DNA from 3 places in the Gordonia sp. CPCC 205515 genome. Region 3 is predicted to be linked to each of the others. Evidence: riboswitches for the same ligand, from Rfam matches in the RefSeq annotation. Region 3 holds a riboswitch; each other region holds the start of a gene.
The links. Region 3 has a riboswitch for thiamine pyrophosphate ahead of thiO (glycine oxidase ThiO). Riboswitches for the same ligand answer to the same signal wherever they lie in the genome.

Region 1: it holds a riboswitch for thiamine pyrophosphate, as region 3 does, so the genes downstream of both, thiC (phosphomethylpyrimidine synthase ThiC) here and thiO (glycine oxidase ThiO) in region 3, are expected to answer to the same signal.
Region 2: it holds a riboswitch for thiamine pyrophosphate, as region 3 does, so the genes downstream of both, AAFP30_RS05665 (3-oxoacyl-ACP reductase) here and thiO (glycine oxidase ThiO) in region 3, are expected to answer to the same signal.

Annotation. Positions count from the first base shown of each region.
Region 1 is NZ_JBCLVJ010000007.1:253,438-257,945, reverse strand. It holds gene thiC (phosphomethylpyrimidine synthase ThiC) at 1-1,424, opposite strand, end outside; TPP riboswitch at 1,416-1,529, opposite strand; gene AAFP30_RS10320 (GNAT family N-acetyltransferase) at 1,762-2,112, shown strand; gene AAFP30_RS10315 (siderophore-interacting protein) at 2,193-2,957, shown strand; gene eutC (ethanolamine ammonia-lyase subunit EutC) at 2,967-3,755, opposite strand; gene AAFP30_RS10305 (ethanolamine ammonia-lyase subunit EutB) at 3,752-4,508, opposite strand, start outside.
Region 2 is NZ_JBCLVJ010000004.1:87,434-91,941, reverse strand. It holds gene AAFP30_RS05670 (penicillin-binding transpeptidase domain-containing protein) at 1-1,584, shown strand, start outside; gene AAFP30_RS05665 (3-oxoacyl-ACP reductase) at 1,731-2,501, opposite strand; TPP riboswitch at 2,492-2,587, opposite strand; gene AAFP30_RS05660 (hypothetical protein) at 2,577-2,717, shown strand; gene AAFP30_RS05655 (hypothetical protein) at 2,770-3,183, shown strand; gene AAFP30_RS05650 (NtaA/DmoA family FMN-dependent monooxygenase) at 3,512-4,508, opposite strand, start outside.
Region 3 is NZ_JBCLVJ010000005.1:90,535-95,042, reverse strand. It holds gene AAFP30_RS07800 (ABC transporter ATP-binding protein) at 1-748, opposite strand, end outside; gene AAFP30_RS07795 (thiazole synthase) at 792-1,496, opposite strand; gene thiS (sulfur carrier protein ThiS) at 1,564-1,761, opposite strand; gene thiO (glycine oxidase ThiO) at 1,758-2,840, opposite strand; TPP riboswitch at 2,833-2,944, opposite strand; gene thiE (thiamine phosphate synthase) at 2,965-3,678, shown strand; gene AAFP30_RS07775 (hypothetical protein) at 3,896-4,270, shown strand; gene AAFP30_RS07770 (NUDIX hydrolase) at 4,280-4,508, opposite strand, start outside.

The DNA of each region.
Region 1 (4,508 bases), on a different contig from region 3:
TACTCGCGTGCGGTGTCCGGATCGAGTGCCAGGTTGAACTGGTCGGTCCAGCGGAACTCGAAGCGCGCCTTGGACAATGCGTCGTCGCGCTCCTGTGCGCCCGGATGTCCCTTGGCGAGATCGGCGGAATGCGCGGCGATCTTGTAGGTGATCACCCCGACCTTCACGTCGTCGCGGTTGGGCAGTCCGAGGTGCTCCTTGGGAGTGACGTAGCAGAGCATCGCGGTGCCGGCCTGCGCGATCATCGCCGCGCCGATCGCCGAGGTGATGTGGTCGTAGGCGGGTGCGATGTCGGTGGCGAGCGGCCCGAGGGTGTAGAACGGTGCCTCCTCGCAGAGCTCCTCCTCGAGGCGGACGTTCTCCGCGATCTTGTGCATCGGCACGTGCCCGGGACCCTCGATCATCACCTGCACCCCATGCGATTTCGCGATGGTGGTGAGCTCACCGAGGGTGCGCAATTCGGCGAACTGGGCCTCGTCGTTGGCGTCGGCGATGGAGCCGGGGCGCAGGCCGTCGCCGAGGGAGAACGTGATGTCGTAGCGGGCGAAGATCTCGCAGAGTTCGTCGAAGTGTGTGTACAGGAACGACTCCTGATGGTGCGCCAGGCACCAGGCGGCCATGATCGAACCGCCGCGCGACACGATGCCGGTCACCCGGCGCGCCGTGAGTGGTACGTAGCGCAGCAGCACTCCGGCGTGCACCGTCATGTAGTCGACGCCCTGCTCGGCCTGCTCGATCACGGTGTCGCGGTAGATCTCCCACGTCAGCTTCGTCGGATCGCCGTTGACCTTCTCCAGCGCCTGATAGATCGGCACCGTCCCGACCGGGACCGGTGAGTTCCGCATGATCCATTCGCGCGTCAGGTGAATGTCCTTGCCCGTGGACAGATCCATGATGGTGTCGGCACCCCACCGCGTTGCCCACACCATTTTCTCCACCTCCTCGGCGACCGAGCTGGTGACCGCAGAGTTGCCGATATTCGCATTCACCTTGACCGCGAACGCTTTTCCGATGATCATCGGCTCCGACTCGGGGTGTCGATGATTGGCCGGGATGACCGCGCGACCGGCCGCGACCTCGGTGCGCACGAGGTCTTCGTCGACGCCTTCACGGGCGGCGATGAACCGCATCTCGTCGGTGGTGATGCCCGCACGTGCCCAGGCGAGTTGAGTGGATGCGCCGTTCACCGGCTCCGGCCGGTGCCACGAGTCGCGCGTCGGCGCCAACCCGCGCTCGACATCGATGACCGCGTCGGCATCGGTGTAGGGCCCGGAGGTGTCGTAGACGTCGAGGTGCTCACCGTTGGTGAGCCCGATGCGTCGAACGGGAATGCGGAGATGGTCGAGCTCGCGATAGTGCTTGCCGCTGCCCTCGATCGGTCCGGTGGTGATCGAAGTGGCAGATGTGGATACAGGTGTCCCCATGAGTGGCTCCCTACGCCGGCATTACCCGGACAGGTTCAGGCGGTCGGCGACCGCCTGTCGCCATCTCAGCCCCCGGTGATCGTGGGAGCCCCCGCAGATATGGATTTGTCGATGCCCCCGGCTGTGGGGCACTGCACACCCTACTAGGCCGATCGCTCCACCGTGCAAGCCGTCGCGAAACCGGGGCTTCTTCGCGTAGCGAACCGATGCCCGCGCACATTACGGCACCGTAGGCTATCGTGTGACCGGGGTCACAACAGTGGCCTGCATTCGCCGATGGGATGGGGAGCCCCGGGGCTGAATGCTGTGACGAGACGAGCCTGCTGGAGGGGACGCCATGCAACGGAAACATCGACATCGACCACCGCAGTCTGCGCAATCCATCCTGCAGCAGATATCCCAGGTGGTGCACAACCCGGACCGTGAACGGTTCGAGCTCTGGGTGGCCGGCGACCTCGTCGGCGTCCTCGGCTATCAGACCGACGTCATCGACGGGCAGAAGACGATCACGGTCCTACACACCGTGCTCTACGACGAATACAGTGGTCACGGACTCGGCACTCGTCTGACCCGCGGCGCGATCCAGTACGTGAAGGATCAAAACGCCACGCTGCGTCCGGTGTGTACCTTCACCAAGAGCTACGTCGACGCACACCCCGGGCTCGTGGCGCTCGCGCCGGTTGCGTGATCTGGCGCACTGCCGGCGCCAGCGCTGACTAAGCGTAGGCTACCCTGAGACAAATTGCTGTTCGAGGGGAAGGCCGAGCCATGGCTGAGTCGACGACCAAGCCCAAGGGGCGCGGAATCCAGGGCGTGATCATGAAGCTCTGGGGCGCCGACGAGTACCAGTTCACGGTGACCCGGAGCGAGAAGGTCACCGACGAGTACATCCGCCTCGGCTTCACCGGCGGGGGACTGCTCGGCGACCGTCCCGTGCACCCGACCATGTGGGTGCGGCTGTGGTTTGAGAACAAGCACGGCAAGCTGCACCAGCGCGGCTACACCCTCGTCGACCCGGACCCGACCACCGACTCCTTCGACATCGAGTTCGCCATCCACGAGGGTGCCGCCACCCGATGGGCGCTGAACGCCGAACCCGGCGACACCATCGGTGCCTCCTTCCTCGGGTCCAAGTTCGCCATCCCGGAGCCTGCCCCCAAGGGCTGGATCATCGCCGGCGACCCGGCGGCGCTGCCCGCGGTCAACTCGATCCTCGACGCGCTGTCGGCTTCGGTCGACGCCGACGTGCCGGCCACCGTGTGGTTCGAGTACGCGCACGAATCCGACAAGTCCCTGCCGATCCGACTGCGCGACTCCGACACCATCAACTGGGTCCACCGTGAACGCGACGGGGCGGCCATGGTCGAGGCAGTCCAGGCGGCCGCCTTCGACGCCGCCGATCACTTCGGGTGGGTCGCACTCGACGGCGCGAGCACCCGCGCGATCACCGCGTCGTTCAAGAACGACTACCGACTGCCGAAGAACGCCATCAAGTCGCAGGCGTACTGGCGGGCGGGCGTCGAGGCGTCCTGACCATTCGTTCTATGCGGAACCCTGGTCGACGACGGGGGTCTGGCCGGCCGTATCGGCATCCGCCGCCGACGTGTCCTTCAAGGCCACCCCGGATGCGCCGAGTTTCCGTGCACCACTGATCAATCCGCGGACGATGCGGGCGGCGTCGGCATAGCCGAGCCCATCCGGTGGGTGGATGTTCGAGATGCAGTTGCGTTCGGAATCCCGACGGCCCGGACGGGGTCGGTAGGTGAGGTAGATGCCGAGACTGTCGGCGACCGAGAGCCCGGGGCGTTCGCCGATGATCATCACCAGGATCTCGACGCCGAGTGCCTCGCCGATGTGGTCGCCCAGCGCCACCCGGGCGTTGGTGGCGATCACCGGTGCGGCGATGGTGAACTCGGAGGCCAGCGTCTCGACCAGCGCGGTCACCAGTCCGACCGCATGGTCGTCCACCGCGGTAGCCGAAAGACCATCGGCAACAACGATTCCGACGTCGGCGTCGGAGCGCGGCAGCGCGGACAGATCGTCGGGGAGTCGGCCGAGGTCGGGGCGTCGGAGGTAGTCCCCACGGGAGGTCGCGCGGCTGGCGACGACGCTGGCCTCGCCGAGTCCCAGGGTGTTCAACGCGGGCGTCAGGTCGTCGACCGCCAACGGTGCATGGACCGCGTCCCGGGCGGCGGCATGCGCGCTCTGGAACTCCAGTACATCCCTCGTGGACAGCGAATTCCCACTGCGCTGCAGTCCGATTCGGGCTTGGGTCGTCCGACGCAGCGGGCTCCACGGGTCGTCGACGCCGACCACCGGTTCGTTGGTCATGATGCGAGGCTCCGCAACGGTGAGGACATCGGGTCCATCGGGAGCACCCGGCCGGCCGGGTCGGCCATGCCGACCCGCTGCATCCACGCCTCGAACTCGGGTGCGGCGCGGAGTCCGAGTACGTCGCGCAGATAGAGGACGTCGTGGAAGGACAGGCTCTGGTAGCCGAGCATGATGTCGTCGGCGCCGGGCACGGTGATCACGAATGCAACCCCGGCCATTCCCAGGAGGGACAGTAGGGTGTCCATGTCGTTCTGGTCGGCCTCGGCGTGGTTGGTGTAGCAGACGTCGACGCCCATCGGCAGGCCAAGGAGCTTGCCGCAGAAGTGATCTTCGAGCCCGGCGCGGATGATCTGCTTGCCGTCGTAGAGGTACTCGGGGCCGATGAAGCCGACGACGGTGTTGACCAATAGGGGTTCCAGCACGCGGGCCAGTCCGTAGGCGCGGGTCTCCAAGGTCTGCTGATCGACCGGCCGGCCACCCGTCCCGAGGTGCGCGCCCGCCGAAAGTGCCGATCCCTGACCGGTTTCCAGGTACATCACGTTGTTGCCGACGGTTCCGCGCTGCAGCGACCGGCCGGCCTCGTTGGCCTCCCGCAGCAGCGCGACGTCGACGCCGAAGCCGCGGTTCGCGCCCTCGGTACCGGCGATCGACTGGAACACCAAGTCCACCGGCACATTTCGCTCGATCAGCTCGACCGTCGTGGTCACGTGGGAAAGCACGCACGACTGCATCGGAATGTCGAAACGTACG
Region 2 (4,508 bases), on a different contig from region 3:
TTCGATGGCATGGGCAGCAAGGCCACCCTGGCGGCGACGCCGAAGCTCGACGACAAGGACGCCACCGGAACCGTCGACTACAGCTGGACCATCCGAGAGTCGCGGACCGTCGGCTACCAGACGACAGTGACGCTGCAGAAGGGGGCCGGCGACTGGAAGGTGCAGTGGGCGCCAACACTGTTGCATCCGCAACTGAGTGCGGGCCGGACGCTCTCCTACAGCGACGACATGGACTACAGCACACGGGTTCTCGACCGCAACGGTCAACCGATCATGAACTGGCAGCCAGTCACTCTGGTCTCGTTGAACCGCGCCGACCTGGCCTCGGCGGCCCGACTTGCTCGAACGCTGCGCGTTGTCGAGCCGACCATGACCGAAGCCGGCATCCGCAAACAGTTCGAGTCCTCCCCCGCTGACGTGCAGACGGTGATCCGCCTGCGGGACAGCGACTTCGCTAAGATCAAGCGGCAACTCACCGGAATCACGGGCGTCACCACCACCAACCAGGGAGCCCTGCTCAGCGCGACCAAGGATTTGCATTCACCTGCGATGTCGGGCCTGGAAGACGTGTGGCGCAGCGCGATCGGCGCCACCGCCGGGTGGTCGGTCAGCATCGTCGACGGCAACAACGTACCCACCGACGTGATCAAACAGGTTGCGCCGCAGCCCACCGAGCCGATCCGCACCGGTCTGGACCGCGACATCCAGAGCCACGCACAGCGCGCCGTCGACACCGAGCGTCGTCCCGCAGTGGTGGTCGCGATCGCGCCGTCGACCGGTCAGATCGTGGCGGTGGCACAGAACAGCGCGGCCGACCGGTCGGGTGCCATCGCGCTGTCCGGTCTGTACCCACCGGGCTCCACGTTCAAGACCATCACCACCGCGGCCGGGCTGGAATCCGGAGTCGTCGAGTCGGACACGCGACTCCCCTGCCCCGGGCGCACAACCGTCGAGGGCCGAACCATCCCCAACGAGAACGACTTCGACCTCGGCACGGTGCCGCTGGCCACCGCCTTCGCGCAGTCCTGCAACACCACCATGGGTGCGCTGGCGAACCGGTTACCCGCCGACGCGTTGCCCACGACGGCACGACAATTCGGCATCGGGGTGGACTACGTGATCCCCGGCGTCACCACGGTCACCGGCACGGTCTCCGACGCCTCCTCGCCTGCCCTCCGGGTGGAGAACGGGATCGGCCAGGGCACAGTAGCGGTGAGCCCGTTCGGCCTGGCCGTCGCCGAGGCGAGCCTCGCCCGCGGTGCGACGATCACCCCGACGCTCATTGTCGGCAAGCAAACCTCCGCAAATACTGCACTACAACGGATTCCCACCGAAGTTACGCGACAACTCGGGGCGATGATGCGGCAGACCGTCACCTCCGGTACGGCCACCGCGCTGCGTGACATACCGGGCTTGGGCGGCAAGACCGGTACCGCCGAGTACGGAGACAACACGAATCCGCACGGCTGGTTCGCCGGCATCGTCGGCGATCTGGCGTTCGCCACGCTCGTCGTCGGTGGCGGATCGTCGGCGCCGGCGGTGCGCGTCACCGGAGACTTTCTGCAGCCGTTGGTGGATGGCTGAGGCATGGGCTCGTCAGGGCAGATCTCCCTCGCCGGGACGCGAGTGAGCGGTAGGAACCCCCGCCCGCTGGTTGAGCTCAACGGGCGGTGGGGACTGCTGTGAGTGGCGGAGAAGATCGTTACCCCAGCGCCAGATGACGACTGCGGTCAGTTCTTGACCAACCCGCCGTCGACGACGAGGTTCTGCCCCGTCACCGCCCGCGACCACGGGGACAGGAAGAACAGCACCGCATCGGCAAACTCGGCGGGTGTCGTCACCGACCGCAGCGGGGTGGATGCCGCTATCGCGTCGAACACGACCTCGGGAGTCGCGGCGCTGGCGTCGGTGGTCCGCAGAAGTCCACCCGAGACCATGTTCACGGTGATGCCGTCGGGCCCGAGGTCGTGGGACAGGGTTCTGGTCAGCGCCAGCAAGGCCGCTTTCGCGGCGGTGTAATCGTGATAGGGGACAACGGGATTCTGCACGAGGTTGGTGCCGATGTTGATGACCCGACCGCCTCCCGCGGCGCGCATCCCGGGTAGCGCGGATTGAATGGTGTTGAGGGCACCGCCGACGATTCCGTGCAGTTGGGTGTCGAGCTCGGCCCACGTCAGGTCGTCGGCGTGCGAGCGGTCGTCGCCGTTGAACGAGTAGTCGGGCAGCGCGTTGTTCACCACCGCTGTCACCGGCGAGCCGAAATGTTCTGCCGCAGCGCCGATCATTGCCTCGACGGCACTCCTGTCAGTGATGTCGGCTTCGACGCTGATTGCGCTGGAACCGATCTCGTCAGCAAGCGAACGAGCCGCGTCGGCACTTCGGCGGTAGTTGATGACAACGCGGGCACCCTCCGCCGCAATAGCGCGGACGAGATGGACACCGAGCCCCCGACCACCCCCGGTCACCAGGACGACTCTCTCGGCAATGGCAGCAGCACACATCGGACCATCCCTTCGCCGGTACTAACCGGAGCAGGTTCGACGGGTCTCATCTCAGCCGGCCGGTACCGGCACCCCGTGTCGGACACCACTCTGGCCGGTTTCGTTCCGCGAGGCAAGCTCGGCTCGCGCACCGAGCAGGAGGTGCTCGACGTCATCCGGTTCGCCTGTCGACGCGGTCAACCCACACCACAAATGGGCGGACACCTGCAGCGATGAAGCAACACAGCATCAGCCCTCGCTTGTCGGTGCGAAGCGCAATACTGTCTACATGCACTCAATCGCCCGCCCCGCACGCCTCCTTCTCGCTCTCGTTGCGCTCGTCGCTGGAATCATCCTCCCGACGGCAGGCCCGGCCGGAGCCACTCCCAAGCCGACGGTTATCAACGACTGCGCCGGCACCAGCTACGTCAAGCCTCGCATGATCAACTCGATCTACTGCGGCGACGCCGGGATCATCGTGTCCGACATCTCCTGGTCAAGCTGGCAGGCCGCCCGCGCCGAGGGGACAGGGGTCGAGCACCGCAAGACCTGCGTACCCAATTGCGCTGATGGACCGATCGCTGTGCAGCCGGTGACTGTCCGACTGTCGAAGGTGAAGAAGGGCGAGTTCACCACGATCACGCTGGTCAACGAGAACGGACTGACCGACACCTACCCGCTGACCGGGGTTCACCGCCGATAACGCACAAGCGGGAAGACACGCGTTCCTCATCTTGTGACACCTACCAGCGGGCGTATCCGACGAAACTACCTGTACCGCTCAGATTCTCGTTTCGACCAGCGTCGGGCTCGCTTCGCTCGCACGTCGCGCTCAACGAGCGGGTGAGGTGTCGCGCTCAACGAGCGGGTAGCGCGACGGACTCAACCAGCGGGTGAGGTGTCGCGCTCAACGAGCGGGTGGGGCGTCGCGCTCATCCAGCGGGTAGGCGACGTGCTCAACGAACGGGTGGGGCGTCGGCTCGCCTGGTGAAGACGTTTCGACACGGTCGCCTCCTTCGTCGGCGGCCTGCTCAACGAGCGATGGGGGCGGTGGGGAGGGGTGCTGACTCAGCGCGCGGTCGGGACGCCGCTGCACCGAACGCCCCGCGGAACGCTGCGGCCGGATGTCGGGCACTCAACCGGTCCGACCCGAACAGCTTGCGCCGCAGTGTGCCTTCGGCATACTCGGACTGCGCCAGGCCCCGTTCCCGCAGCACGGGTAGGACGTAGTCGGCGAACTCCTCGAACGATCCCGGGATCACCCAGTTGATCACGTTGATGCCGTCGACGCCGGCGGCCTGCCATGCCTCGAGGTGATCAGCAATCTGCTCGGGGGTGCCGACGACGACGGCGTCGCGCAGGCGTTGGATCTGCAGGTCGGCGACGGTCGGCTCGCGGTCGGTGATGTGCTGGCGCAGGTGGTCGAGGAAGCCGTGGGCGGTGTTGGTCTGGATAGCCGAAAGCGGAGTGTCGCTGGGATAGATCCGGCCATCCGGGTCGACGATCGCCGTATGCGCGGCATAGCCGTCGGTACTCACGAACTGTTGGTAGTACGCGAACTTCTCCTGCGCCTCCCGCTCGGTTGCGCCGATCACGAAGCTCAAACCCTGATGGAAGGTAACGTCTTTCGGGTCGCGGCCGGCGGCGACTGCGAGCGCGCGGGTCTCCTGGATCTGGCGTTCGGCGATCTGCGGGGTGGGTGCCACCAGGAACACCGCTTCGGCGTTGCGGGCCGCAAACGTCCTTCCCGCACCCGATGATCCGGCCTGGAACAGCAGCGGGGTCCGTTGCGGGGACGGCGACGGCAGGAACGGACCTTCGACGGAATACCGCTCGCCGACGTGAAAGATCTTGTGGACCTTGTCCGGATCGGCGTGCAGGCTGCCGTCCTTGTCGCGCAGCAACGCACCCTCGTCCCAGGAGCCCTCCCACAGTTTGTAGGCGACCTCCACGTACTCCTCCGCCCAGCGGTACCGCTCGTCGTGATCCTCCAGCGCGCGGTAGCCGAAGTTGCGGTAGCCGTTGTCC
Region 3 (4,508 bases):
CGGGGGCGGTGCCGCCGACGACGACCATGCCGGCCTGCGCCAGCACCTGGTGCAGTTGCGGCAGTTGCGGACTGCGCACCCGGACACCCTGCGCGGCCCGTCCGGTGAACTCGGCGACCGAACAGTCCGCGATCAGCCGGCCCTGCCCGATGACGATGAGATGGTCGGCGGTCAGTGACATCTCGGTGAGCAGGTGGCTCGACACGAACACCGTGCGGCCCTCCGCTGCCAGCCGCCGCATGAATTCCCGAACCCACACAATGCCTTCGGGGTCGAGACCGTTGACCGGTTCGTCGAACAGCAGTGTGTGCGGGTCGCCGAGCAGCGCGCCGGCGAGCCCGAGTCGCTGCGACATGCCGAGGGAGAATCCGCCGGCCCGTTTACCGGCGACCGAGGTCAGGCCGACAATCTCGATGACCTCGTCGACGCGGCGGGTGGGGATGCCGTTGGCGGCGGCCATCCACCGCAGATGCGATCGGGCGCTGCGATTGGGGTGGACCCATCGGGCGTCGAGTAGCGCGCCGACCTGCCGCAGCGGGTGGTCGAGGTCGGCGTATGGACGTCCGCCGACGGTTGCGTGACCTGCGGTGGGGTTGTCGAGGCCGAGCATCATGCGCATCGTCGTCGACTTGCCGGCCCCGTTCGGTCCGAGGAATCCGGTCACCCGGCCGGGTTGCACGGTGAAGGTCAGGTTGTCGACAGCACGCACCTGCCCGAAGTCCTTGGTGAGATTCGCGACGGCCAGCATGAACTCGACGATAGCGTCCCGCCCCGACCACCGCCGCCGACCGCTACCGCGCCGGTGACGACGCCTGCGCCCAGAACCGTTTGGGAATGCGTCCGGCTCCGGCGGCGAGCCGACCGGCGATGACCGCCTGCCGCATCGCGGCCGCCATGCGTTCGGGGTCGTCGGCGCGGGTCACCGCGGAGGCGAGCAGAACCGCGTCGCAGCCCAACTCCATCGCCAGCGCGGCATCGCTGGCGGTGCCGATCCCGGCGTCGAGGACGACGGGCACCTCTGCCGCGGCGACGATCATCTCGATGTTGTGCGGGTTGGCGATGCCGAGCCCGGTACCGATCGGCGAGCCGAGTGGCATCACGGCGGCGACGCCGAGATCCTGCAGCCGCGCGGCGAGGACGGGGTCGTCGTTGGTGTAGGCCAGCACCGCGAATCCGTCGTCGACCAATGCGCGTGCGGCGTCGAGCAATTCGATCGGGTCCGGGAGCAGTGTTCGCTCGTCGGCGACGACTTCCAGTTTGACCCAATGGGTTTCGACGGCCTCGCGGGCGAGTTGCGCGGTGAGGACCGCTTCGGCGGTGGTGTGGCAGCCTGCGGTGTTCGGCAGGATCGCGATGCCCAGGCGCCGCAGCAGATCGACCATGCCGGTGCGGGATTCGGGGCTCACCCGTCGCAACGCGACCGTGGTCAGTTCGGTGCCCGAGGCGACGAGTGCGCGTTCGAGGACCGCGAGGTTCGCCGCCCCACCGGTGCCCATGATCAACCGGGACGTCAACTCCCGGTCCGCGATACGCAGCGGGTCGTCGACGATCGTTCCGACCGCGCTATCCACCTTGCACCGCCGTCACGATCTCGACCGCAGAGTTGTTACCCAGCAATCGGTCCCACTCCCCACGGGGCACCACCTCACCGTCGACGGCGACCGCTATCCCCCGGTCGGGCAGACCCAGGATCGTGATGAGGTCGGCCACCGACGATTCGGCCGCCACGTCGGTGGCATCCCCGTTGACGACGATGTTCAGCATGAGTTCTTCTTTCCCGCTGCGCTGGTGACGTCTCCCGATACGGTGTCGAGCAATGCCATCACCCGGTCGGCGGTATAGGGCGCCAACAGGATTCCGTTGCGTCCGTGGCCGGTCGCCACCAGGACCCGCTCGTCGACGCGGGCGATGACGGGCAGGCCGTCGGGGCTGACCGGACGCAACCCCGCACCGACCTCGACGAGTTCGTAGGTCCGCAGACCGGGCATCAGGTCGGTGGCGTCGGTCAGCAGATCGGCGACCCCACCCACCTCCGGCTCCCGCGATGCCTCGTCGAATGGTTCGTATTGCGTTGCACCGACGACGATTCCGTCGGCGCGGGGAACCAGGTACACCGACCGTCCGTGCATCCGGGCGCGCACCACGTGGGTCGGTGGCGGCACCGACCATCGGGTCGCCCGCAGCCGCAGCACCTCCCCCTTGACGGCGTGTACAGCGATGTCCGGGAGCAGGTTTCGGGTGCCGAGCCCTGCCGCGACGAGGACCTGGTCGCCGTCGAGGTCGGCGAGATCCTCGACGTGCCGGTCGTGGATCTCCCCGCCCGCCGCGACCACCGCGTCGCGCAGTCGGCCGAGCAGTGCCCGGTTGTCGACCGCCCCCTCGCCGACCGCCCGGAACCCGCCGTGCACCCGGGAGGTGAGGGCGGGTTCGAGTCGTCGGAGGTCGGCCGGGGTGACGGGCGCGAGATCATCGTGGGCGCGGGGTTGGCGGGCCCACACGAAGTCGGCGAGGGTGCGCAGGCGTTCGGCGTCGGCGGCGGTGGCAGCGACGAAGAGCGAGTCGGCGGCCGCCATGACCGTCGGATCCCCCAGGCGCGCCACCAGATCCGGCCATCGTCGGGCCGACGACGCCGACATCTCCAACAGCTGCTCTTCACCGGGGTGGCCTTCGCCCAGCGAGCCGAGCATCCCGGCGGCCACCCAGGCAGCGCGCTGCCCGATCCCGGCGTCGAGCACCCGCACGGAGAATCCGGCATCGGCGGCGGCGAGCGCACAGGTCAGGCCGATCACGCCACCGCCGACCACGGTGAGGGTCTCGATGCGAGACGGTAGAGGTTGCACCAATCATCCTTCCTTCGCCGGCATTACCCGGATCAGGTCTAACGGTCAGCGGGGGACGTCCCGCACTCTCAGCCCGGCGACCCCGGACTCCCGTGTGTGTGCGCCCCAGCCTACCTTCGAGTCCGTGACCGATTCCGCCCCCACCGCTTCCACCCGGACCGCACGCCTCGATCGGCTGGCAGCGGCGCGCCTGTATCTGTGCACCGACGCGCGGCGCGACCGCGGCGACCTGCTCGAGTTCGTGGCGGCGGCGCTCGCCGGCGGCGTCGACATCGTGCAGTTGCGCGACAAAGGGTCGGCAGGCGAATCGGCGTTCGGGGTTCTCGAGGCCGGCGAGGAGCTGGCCATCCTGCGTGATCTGCGCGACCTGACCCGCTCGGCGGGCGCATTGTTGTCGGTCAACGACCGCGCCGACATCGCCACCCTGGCGCAGGCCGACGTGCTGCATGTCGGACAGGGCGATCTACCGCCGACCCTGGCCCGAGCGATCGTCGGACCGGACGTGCTCATCGGGTTGTCCACCCACGACGAAGCGCAGGTGCAGGCGGCGGCCGCCAACGAATCGGTCGACTATTTCTGCGTCGGCCCGTGCTGGCCGACGCCCACCAAACCCGGCCGCCACGCCCCCGGACTCGACCTCGTGCGCGCGGCCACCGCGCTCGACACCGCCACTCCGTGGTTCGCGATCGGCGGCGTGGACGCCGACCGGCTGCCCGAAGTGACCGAAGCGGGGGCGGATCGGGTGGTGGTGGTGCGCGCGATCACCGGCGCCGACGACCCACGCGCCGCGGCCGCGGACCTGAAAAGTGGATTGTCAGCACCGCACGCGTGGGGTTAAGGTGGTCGCCATCATGTCGTACCGCAAGAGCATTCTCGTAGCCCGCCGCAGCGGGGTCTGATCTGACCGACCCCCCGCTGCGGGGTCGTCGTGCTCTTCTCGTCGGTCATCGATCCTCGACCGAAACGACACTCTTGAGATGCACACCCTTCATCTTGCTCGGCAATCCTGGCCTTGCGACACCCTTCCCCGGGGATTGCGTGAGGAGGCATTCGGCATGAGCCCACAGGGATTCACCGACGAATACGCACCGACCGGCTGCATTCGCCTGGGCGCGTGGAGCATGGAACCCACGCATGCGGACATGGTCACCTGCCGCGCCACCATCGCTTACGCGGACCGGATCATGTCCCTGCAGGCACAGTCGACCGGGCCGATCGGCGCGATGACCTCGATCCTCTACGACCTCGGCGCCCCGGTGCAGATCGTCCGCTTCCATCAGCGTGAGGTCGACGGCGCGATCACCACGTACCTGCTGTGCGAGAACGACGACCGGCAGTGCTGGGCGTGCGGCACCGGCGACACCCGAGACGAGGCGAACTTCAACGCCCTGATCGCCGGGGCCAATCGCCTGCTCGACGGCGCGGCATGACCGAACGGCTCAGCGCTGCAGATCCAGCGACGCAATCCGTTCCCGCAGGCCCGACCACGCCTGGTAGAACGCGGGATGCAACGGCAACGTGGTGACCTCGACCTCGGCCACCCACCGCAGCTCCGCGGATTCGAAGTTGGCGACGGTGTGCACCGGTTCGTCGACCTCGGCGATCACCGTTGTATAGGTCCAGCCGCTGGGCGCCTGGTGGGTGACCAGGGCGGCGAGGACTCGCAGG